Regions from separate parts of the Methylobacterium sp. Leaf399 genome, predicted to be linked through region 2. Evidence: predicted binding sites of a transcription regulator. Region 2 holds the regulator's gene; each other region holds the start of a gene.

Region 1 (3,220 bases), on a different contig from region 2:
GGGTCGAGGGCGCCTCGAAGGTGGCGGGCTTGGCCTTCGGATCGTCCTCGTCGGCCTCGCCGGGGTGCTGCACGGCCACGAAGAAGGTGGTGTCGTCGGGGGTGAAATAGGGGCCGCACATCTCGGCGCCGTTGGGCACGCGGAAGAAGTGCTTGGCGGTGCCGCGTCCCGCCCCTTCGGTCTCGAGTCCCCAGATGCCGTCATTGCGCCCGGTGCGGGAGGCGGAATTGCCGTCGGTGGCGACCCAGAGCCGCCCTTGTGAATCCACCGCGCAATTGTCGGGCATGCCGAACCAGCCGTCCTTGGTGGTGGCCGAGGAGAAGGTCGCCCCCACCGCCGCGATCGCAGGATCGCCGCAGCGCACCAGGATCTCCCAGGCGAACCCGGGGGCGGCATGGTCGCCGTCGTCGGGGGTGAGTTCGACGATGTGGCCGAAGCGGTTGTCGCCGCGCGGGTTGGCGGCGTTCACGTCGTCGGGCTTTCGCGAGGCATTGTTGGTGAGCATGACGTAGACCTTGCCCGTCCTGGCGTTGGCCTCGACGTCCTCGGGCCGGTCCATCTTGGTGGCGCCGAGCGCATCCGCCGCGAGGCGGGTCTGGATTAGCACGTCGGCCTGGCTGGCGAATCCGTTCTGCGGGGTCAGCGGGCCCTGGCCGAACACCAAAGGCAGCCAGGTGCCGCGTCCGTCGGCGTCGAAGCGAGCGACATGCAGCGTGCCGCGGTCGAGGATGTCGCGGTTGGCCGATGCATCGGCGGCGACCGCGTCGGCGGTGACGAACTTGTAGACGTAGTCGAAGCGCTGGTCGTCGCCCTGGTAGACCACGTAGCGGCCGCCGCTCGAGACGATGCCGGCCGCCCCCTCGTGCTTGAACCGGCCCATGGCGGTGCGCTTCTTGGGCACGCTGGCGGGGTCGAAGGGGTCGATCTCCACCACCCAGCCGAAGCGGTTGGCCTCGTTGGGCTCGGCGCCCACGTCGAAGCGGGGGTCGAAGCGGCCCCAGGCGTAGGCGTTGCCGGGGATGCCGAGGCGCTTGTGGTTCCCGGCCTCCGGCGAGCCCTCGGCGAGGGTCCCGGAAAAGTAGTAGTTGATGTTCTCCTCGCAGGTGAGCCACGTCCCCCAAGGCGTTGTGCCGCCGGCACAATTGTTGATCATGCCGAGCACGGTGCGGCCGTCCGGGTCGGCGCTTGTCTTCATCCGGTCCGCGCCCGCGGCCGGGCCGGCGATCGTCATCGGCGTCGTGGCGGTGATGCGGCGGGCGTAGGCCGAATCCGGCACGACCCGCCATGTCCCGTCGACCTTCCGGACCTCGATGACCGAGCCGCCGTGGGCGGCCATCTCGATCCCGACGAGGTCGGCCGTCATCCCGGCCAGGGCGACGCTCTTGATGTCCTGCCGGCCGAGGCCAGGGAACATCAGCTCCTCGTTGGTGTACTCGTGGTTGACGACCAGCAGGCCGTGCGCCGCCGGGTCCGCCGCCCCCGGCATCGGGAAATACCCGACGAAGTCGTTGTTGTAGCCGAACTGTCGGCCCTGCGCCTCGGCCGATTGGTTGCGCGGGTCGAAGGCCGGCGCGCCGGGCAGGACCGGATCGCCCCAGCGGATCAGCACGTCGGCATCGTGCCCCTCGGCGACGTGATGGCGGTCGTCAGAGCCGGCGGCGATCTCCTTGAACGGAAACGGCGAGGCCGCCGCACCGTCCGCCGCCCGCGCGCTGCCGGCCGCGAGCGCGCGCGGCGTCACCACGGCCGCGATGGCGCCGACGCCGAGCAGCCCCCGCAGCAGGTCGCGCCGATCGAAGCGGGCGGCCACCACGTCGCCGAAGGTCGGGTTGGGGCTGAGGTTGGTGCCGATGTCCTCGGCGTCTTCGGCCGCCTGCGAACGGGTGCGGGACGGGTCGATCATGGTCGGCTCCATGGGGTCTGCGGTGGCCGGTGCGATCCTGCCGCGTATCCTGCCTGCGTGGCAGTGCGATGACGCCGCGGCGGCCATAGGCGGCATGACGGCCTGGAGAAAGACCGTGTCGAGGCAGACCGTCACGATGACCTGAAGCACCGGGAACAAAGCGCGACCGTTCGCGTCATCCCCCCAGTGGTCCGGGACCGTGAGCGGGGGATGGCATGGCACCGTCGGCAGCACTCAGCACGGCCCGTCACGACGACCTCATGCGCACGGCGGCCGCGGCCGGGCATGCCTTCGCCCCGCCGGAATACGGCCAGGACGACGGCGCCGTCGGAACGCCGAGGCGCCTGCTGACCCTGTCGGCCCTCTCGGTTTCCGGCTTCATCGCGAGCTACGGCGTCTTCCTCATCCTCGGCTGATCCAGACTCCTGTCGAAGGCAGCGGCTCGACCGGCCGGCAACCACCAACCCGGACGAGGGTGCGTCCCATCGCGAGCCGGATATCTCCGGGGACAAAAGGGGTCAGCCTCCGCAGACATTGGCGAAGGCTCCTAGACCGATCGGGACGGTAGGTCGTCTCGCGGCACCCCGGTGAAGCCGAGCGCCCCGTCCGTTCACGCCTTCTTACGCACCGCCGGCTTCTTCGCCGCAGGCTTGCGGGCGGTGGTGGCCTTGGGCGCCGCTTCGGCGGCCTCGGCCTCGGGCTTGGCAGCCTTGGCCGTAGCAGCCTTGGCCGCCGGCTTCTTCGCAGGCGCCTTCTTGGCCGGGGTCTTGGCGGGGGCCTTGCCGGCCGCACTTTTGGTCGCCGTCTTGCGGGCCGGGGCCTTCTTCTTGCCGCCGCCCGCCGCCTCGCGGGCGGCGATCAGTTCCAGCGCCTGGGGCAGGGCGATCTCGTCGGACGAGAGCGACTTCGGCAGAGTGGCGTTGGTGGTGCCGTCGGTGACGTAGGGGCCGTACTTGCCCGACTTCACCACGATCGCCTTACCGGTCTCGGGGTGGTCGCCGAGCGCCCGGCCGGGGTCGGAGGCGGGTCCGCGCCGGCCGCCGCCCTGCTCCTTGGCGACGATGATGTCGATGGCGCGGTTGGCGCCGATCTCCAGCACGTCGTCGTCGCGCCCGAGGTTGGCGTACATCTTCCCGTGCTGCACGTAGGGGCCGAACCGGCCGAGGTTGGCCAGGATCGGCTCGCCGCTCACCGGGTGGCGTGCCACCTCCCGTGGAAGAGACAGGAGCGCCAGGGCCTTGGCCAGATCCACCGCAGACGGGCTCAGGCCCTTGGGCAGCGACGACCGCTTGGGCTTGGCCGCATCCTTCTCGGTGG
Region 2 (3,220 bases):
CAGGGATAGTTCGTACACCGCGCGGTGCCCGGCGAGGCGGATCGGCTCCGCCGCCTGCGCAGCCCCCGCCGCCACGACGAGGCCCGCCGCCATTCCTCCCAACCGCCGTGACGACCGCATGGTGTCTCCCTGTTCGAACGCGAGCCGACCAAAACCCGTCCGGTCGCACCGCCCACACATAGTCACGCCGGCTTAGGCGACAATGCGGGCTCGGAGTGGTCGGACCGCGACGTGCCGTGGAGACCCCTCGGCGATGGTGAGGCGCCATCGGCAATGGCAGGGGCCCATCGGCAGTGGCGGGAACCCATTGGCAGTGGAAAGCCGCAGGGCGTGCATGGTCTCCCTTGCATACGGCTCGACGCCTCCTGTACGGTCGCGCTGATTGGCGATGCATCCGGCGCGACGGCCAATACACGACGGTTCGACGACGACCAGAGCGCGCGTCGTGATGGGTTTGCCGTCGGCGAAACCAGCGTTCCCGTGGAAGGCGTGCGGTTCTTTTCAATACACCGTGTCATGACGACATCGTGAAATGGCCTTTTCGACTGGGTCGTTACGAAGATGGCGGGTGCGGGTGTTGCGTCGTGACGGGGCGATGATCGAATGTCTGAGGGGGCGATGATGGACACAGTCCCGGGCTGGACGGATGAACGCGTCGCGCTGTTGCGCCGCCTCTGGGAAGAGGGTCTGAGCGCGAGCCAGATCGCGACGCAACTGACCGGCGTGACCCGCAACGCCGTGATCGGGAAGGTCCACCGCCTGGGGCTTTCGGGACGCGTGAAGAGCGCCGACACCGCGATCGCGGGGCGCAAGAAGGCGACCCGCGAGGCGGAGGTCGAGATCATCGTCGAGGAGGCGACGCTCCCGCCGCCGGTGGAACCGATCGTCGTCGAGGCGGTCGTCGCTGCCGCCACACTCGACGTCGCGCTGCCCGCCGATCCCGTCACCCTGGCGGTCTCGCGGCGGGTGACGATCATGGACCTGCGGGAAGCGATGTGCCGCTGGCCGATGGGGGACCCGACCTCGACGGACTTCTACTATTGCGGCGACCGGGCGATCACCGGCCTGCCCTATTGCACCCATCACGCCGAGATCGCCTATCAGCCGGCGACCGAGCGCAAACGCGACCGCCGGGCCGGCGGATTCCGCTGATCCCTCACGGCCGGCTCGCGGCCGGGCGGCGGATGTCGCGGTCGGGACGGCGATACCGCGCGTGGCGGCCTCACGCGTCGACGGCGAAGGTCTCGTCGAACGAATAGCCTGAGCCGCGAACGGTGCGGATGGGATCGGACTGGGTCGTGCGGTTGATGGCCTTGCGCAGGCGGCCGACGTGGACGTCGACGGTGCGCTCGTCGATGTAGACGTCGTGACCCCAGACGCCGTCCAGGAGCTGTTCGCGCGAGAACACCCGGCCGGGGCTCTGCATCAGGAATTCGAGCAGCTTGAACTCGGTGGGCCCGAGGTGGATCTCGCGGCCCTGACGGCGGATGCGGTGGCTGACCCGGTCGAGCTCGATGTCGCCGGCGATGAGCAGGCTCGCCACATGCGCCGGCTTGGCGCGCCGCAGCAGCGCCCGCACCCGCGCCAGCAGTTCGGGCACCGAGAACGGCTTGACAATATAATCGTCCGCCCCCGTGCCGAGACCGCGGATCCGGTCGCCCTCCTCGCCGCGGGCCGTGAGCATGATGACGGGCAGGGTCTCGCTCTCGCGGCGCGCACGGATGCGGCGGCAGAGCTCGATCCCCGACAGGCCGGGCAGCATCCAGTCGAGCAGCACCAGGTCGGGAAGCTGTTCCTGCAGGCGCAGGTCCGCCTCGTCGCCGCGGGCGGCCGCGTCGACGGTGAACCCCTCCGCCTCGAGGTTGTAGCGGAGGAGGAGGGTAAGGGCCTCCTCGTCCTCGACGATCAGGATACGCGTACTCATGGGCTTTGTCTGGGATGTCCCTGCCGGGGGCTTCAGGCGCCGGTCGGCGGCTCCACCATGGCGTAGTTCGACGCGTCGTTCTTCGGGCGATCGGTGGGAAGGTTCTCACCGGTGACGAGGTAATGGATCGTCTCGGCGATGTTGGTAGTGTGGTCGCCGATCCGCTCGATGTTCTTGGCGCAGAACAACAGGTGCGTGCAGAACGAGATGTTGCGCGGGTCTTCCATCATGTAGGTCAAGAGCTCGCGGAACAGCGAATTGTAGAGGGCGTCGATGGCGCCGTCCCGCTCCCAGACGTCGTGCGCCGCCTTGATGTCGCGGCTGGAATAGGCGTCCAGCACGTCCTTGAGCTGCTCTTGGACGAGGTCGCCCATGTGCTGCATGCCCACGACCACCTTCTGCGACTGGATCTCGCCGGCGATGGCGATGACGCGCTTGGCGACGTTCTTGGCCAGATCGCCGATCCGCTCGAGATCGCTCGACACGCGGATCGCCGAGATGGTTTCGCGCAGGTCGATGGCCATCGGCTGGCGCCGCGCAATGAGCAGGATCGCCCGCTCCTCGATCTCGCGCTGCAGTACGTCGAGGCGCTGGTCTGCCGCGATGACCGTCTGGGCCAGGGTGGCGTCGCGCCGCACGAGGGCGTGGCCCGCCTCGTTCATCATCTTCTCGGCGATGCCGCCCATCTCGGAGATCGCGCGGCGCAGGTCCTCGAGGTCGGTGTCGTAGGAACTGACGATATGGTCGGGCATGATCGCACTCCTCGGGTCGGCGCCCCGGCGGGGAACGGCGAACGGGATCGGTCGGGAGGGTATTTCGCAGCGGACGAGGTCGGGCCCGATGCGATGTCTGAAGGGGACCGTCCGCCAGTCGAACGGCCTCAGCCGAAGCGGCCGGTGATGTAGTCCTGGGTCTGGCGTTTCTCGGGGTTCATGAAGATCCGGGTGGTGGGCCCGAATTCCACGAGTTCGCCGAGGTACATGAACGCCGTGAACTGCGAGATGCGGGCGGCCTGCTGCATGTTGTGCGTCACGATGACGATCGTGAACTCGGAGCGCAGCTGCTCGATCAGCTCCTCGATGCGTCCCGTCGAGATCGGGTCCAGCGCCGAGGTCGGCTCGTCGAACAGGATCACCTCCGGGCGCTGGGCGACGGTGCGGGCGATGCACAGGCGCTGCTGCTGGCCGCCGGAGAGGCCCATGCCGGACTGCTTGAGCTTGTCCTTGGCCTCGTCCCACAGGGCCGCCTTGCGCAGGGATTCCTCGACGCGGATGTCGAGATCGGCCTTGGACAAGC
Region 3 (3,220 bases), on a different contig from region 2:
TCTCGAAGTCGGCGAGGAACAGGCCCTTGCTGTTCATGCCGAACACGCCGGTCACCAGGGTCGGCGGCAGGAACAGGGAGGTCAGGATCGAGAGGGTGAAGAGCTGTCGGTTGGTCTGCGCGGCGGTGCGGCCGGCGATCTCGTCCTGGAGCAGGCGGCTGCGCTCGGCCAGCACACCCATGTCGCGGTCGAGGGAATCGATGCGCTGGACGACGCGGGCGGCCATGGTCATTACCGCCTCCGGCAAGGCGTCGCCGTCGTCGTCGGTTTCGGCCTCCAGGCGGTGGAACACGGCGCCGAGGCCGGCGACCTGGCGGCGCAGGCGCACCGCCCGGCGACGGATCGGCGCCAACGGACCGGTGTCGTCGGCACCCGCCCCGTCGAGGATCCGGTCCTCGATGGCGTCGAGTTCCTCGGACATGCGGACGGCGCCCGCCTCCATCGCCTGGACGACGTGGCCGACGAAGAGCTCGAGCAGGCGGGCGGGCGAGGTGACCGTCAGGCCTGCCAGGGCGGCGTCGCGGGCGGCCTCCGCGCAGGCCGTGGCGTGTCGGCGCCCACTGACGAGGTAGCCCTGCCCGAGCACGCAATGCAGCCGGCCGGTGGGTTCGTCGCTCAGCGCGCCGGCAAAATCCCGTTCACGATCGGCGACGACGAGGCCGAACGCCGCTCCATCGACCACCACGCGCTGGTGGCCGTCACGGGCGAAGATCGCCGCGGCCAGACGCGGCGGTCCGAGCCGCCCGGCTTCGACGGAGCCGTGAAGGCGCGCATCGACGAGGTCGACGTGCAGCCACACGAAGCCGGCGGCGGCATCGAGCGGCGGCAGGTCGGCGCCGGGCTCGAGGAGCGAGGCGCGGCCCCGCCCGTCGAAGTGGAGCCCGAAGATCAGGCCGGGAAGGACGGCCTCGTCGGTGAGAAGTCGCGGCATCGGGCCCCGCCGGTTCCTCGCCGGCAAAGTGCCGAACCGTCCCCGGCTCCATCGCGCGTAGCGGCGACACCTTGATGACGCCCTTACCGTGCGTGACGAGGCCGACTCGCGTGGCCGGAAGACGACGCGGGCCGGCCCCTGTCGACCATGCGCCCTACGCCGGCGTGCAATCCATGCCGTTGCGGCGCGCGTTCTCGATGCAGTTCGCCTTGCTGGCGTAGGTTTCCGTGGAGGCGCCGACGATCCTGCCGTTCGATGCCGTGCGGCGCCACCGCCAGCCGGTCCCGCTGGCGTAGATCTCCCAGGTGTCGCCGTCGCGTCCCTTGCAGGTGCTCATCGATGTCCTCACGCAAGAATAACTCTAGGTAGCGAATCAACCTTAAAGAATGTCGGCGTCGGAATCCAGGGGTGCCCGCCGCGGCGTGCGCGACGGCGGGGCGTTTCGCCGAACTGTCACATCGGCATGGTCTAAGCGCCCGAGGGACCTCGAGGCGTTGGAACGACGATGGATCACGGGCGGCAGGCAGGCACCTTCGACATCGAGGCGATCCGCAGGGAGGTCGCCGACGACTTCGACGAAGAACTCGAGATGGAGATGGAGGAGGAGCGCCTCGAACGCCTGGCCGACGCCGTCGCGGGCGATCCCCGCGCTCCGCAGATGGACCGCAGGCTCTACTTCCGCGAGCTGTTCCGCCTCCAGCACGAGCTCGTCCGGCTGCAGGATTGGGTCCAGTCGCAGAAGCTGCGGGTGGTGGTGGTGTTCGAGGGCCGCGATTCGGCCGGCAAGGGCGGCGCGATCAAGCGGATCACCCAGCGCCTCAACCCCCGGGTCTGCCGCGTGGCCGCCCTGCCCGCCCCGAGCGAGCGCGAGCGCACGCAATGGTACTTCCAGCGCTACGTCGCCCACCTGCCGGCCGGCGGCGAGATCGTACTGTTCGACCGCTCCTGGTACAACCGCGCCGGCATCGAGCGGGTGATGGGCTTCTGCACCGACGCGCAATACGAGGAATTCTTCCAGTCGGTGCCCGATTTCGAGCGGATGCTGGTCCGCTCGGGCATCATCGTCCTGAAATACTGGTTCTCGATCACCGACCAGGAGCAGGCCCTACGCTTCCAGATGCGCATCCACGACCCGCTCAAGCAGTGGAAGCTGTCGCCGATGGATGTGGAGTCCCGCCGCCGCTGGGAGGACTATACCAAGGCCAAGGAGGTGATGCTCGCCCGCACCCATATCCCGGAGGCGCCGTGGTGGGTGGTGGAGGCCGTCGACAAGAAGAAGGCCCGCCTCAACTGCATCGACCACCTCCTGACGCAGATCCCCTACGGCGAGGTCCCCCATCCCACCGTGGTCCTGCCCGAGCGGGTGCGCCACGACGACTACGCGCGCCAGCCGGTCCCGTCCGAGATGTTCGTGCCGTCCCGCTACTGATCGGGGGCGGCTACGGGCAGGCCAGGCCGTACCGAGCCACGACGATGTCGCCCTGGCGGGGCGCGTTGAGGGCGAGCGGTGCGGTGCCGCCGCCGTCGATATCGACCCAGCAGCGATCGCGCACGGCGACGACCGCATAGCGCGCAGTGAAGGCTGGCGGCTGCGGCGCCGCGAAACGGCCCCCTGCCCTGCACACGACGGACACCGCGATCTCGCCGGACCTGTCGTAGCGCAAGCGGCGGCTCGCATGCGCGCGCACCGTGAAGGCGGGGCCGCCGTCCTGACTCACCAGGACGGTGTGCGGCGTCTTGTTGGCGACCGTGCGCAGGCACGAGGCCTCGCCCGGCAGGAGGCCGGCCAGAAGGAACAGGGCCGATCCGACGGTGAGGGTCGTGGCGGAGGATGGGCGCATGGCGCTGGACATCTCATCGAATGGGGAGCGGTGCGCTCGGATCGAGGACGCATCGCCCGCGCGGGCTGCCGGGCGGTGAACTCGCCCATCAACTTGCGCTAGGGTCGGGCGTTCCCGTCACCCTGTGCAGGCCATCATGAGCGACAGCCCCGAACTGCTCTTCGACGTCGATCCCGCCGGCATCGCCCGCCTCACCCTCAACCGGCCGCAGGCGCGCAACGCCCTGACGTTCGCGATGTACCAGGGGCTGATCGACCATTGCGCGGCGATCGATGCGGATACCGCGATCAAGGTCCTGGTGATCACCGGTGCCGGCGACCGGGCCTTCGCCGCCGGCACCGACATCGCCCAGTTCCGAAGCTTCGAGACGGCCGAGGATGCCATCGGCTACGAACGGTTCATGGACCAGGTGATGGGGGCGCTCGAACGGCTGCGGGTGCCGACCGTG

The links. The regulator PhoB, encoded in region 2, activates phosphate uptake and scavenging genes when phosphate is short. The targets are predictions, from matches to a motif close to TGTCATNNANCTGTCAT.
Region 1: ASG40_RS06860 (PhoX family protein) is a predicted target of PhoB. The motif match lies at 1,961-1,977, and genes of this name have one in related genera.
Region 3: ppk2 (polyphosphate kinase 2) is a predicted target of PhoB. The motif match lies at 1,372-1,388, and genes of this name have one in related genera.

What each region holds. Positions count from the first base shown of each region.
Region 1 covers NZ_LMQK01000007.1:3,289-6,508, forward strand. Annotated here, with positions in the region: gene ASG40_RS06860 (PhoX family protein) at 1-1,903, opposite strand, end outside; gene ASG40_RS06865 (hypothetical protein) at 2,119-2,319, shown strand; gene topA (type I DNA topoisomerase) at 2,514-3,220, opposite strand, start outside.
Region 2 covers NZ_LMQK01000035.1:76,713-79,932, forward strand. Annotated here, with positions in the region: gene ASG40_RS19675 (cell envelope integrity EipB family protein) at 1-93, opposite strand, end outside; gene ASG40_RS19680 (GcrA family cell cycle regulator) at 619-1,152, shown strand; gene phoB (phosphate regulon transcriptional regulator PhoB) at 1,223-1,924, opposite strand; gene phoU (phosphate signaling complex protein PhoU) at 1,957-2,676, opposite strand; gene pstB (phosphate ABC transporter ATP-binding protein PstB) at 2,805-3,220, opposite strand, start outside.
Region 3 covers NZ_LMQK01000023.1:272,069-275,288, forward strand. Annotated here, with positions in the region: gene ASG40_RS12330 (CorA family divalent cation transporter) at 1-931, opposite strand, end outside; gene ASG40_RS12335 (YegP family protein) at 1,086-1,268, opposite strand; gene ppk2 (polyphosphate kinase 2) at 1,437-2,360, shown strand; gene ASG40_RS12345 (hypothetical protein) at 2,371-2,772, opposite strand; gene ASG40_RS12350 (enoyl-CoA hydratase/isomerase family protein) at 2,909-3,220, shown strand, end outside.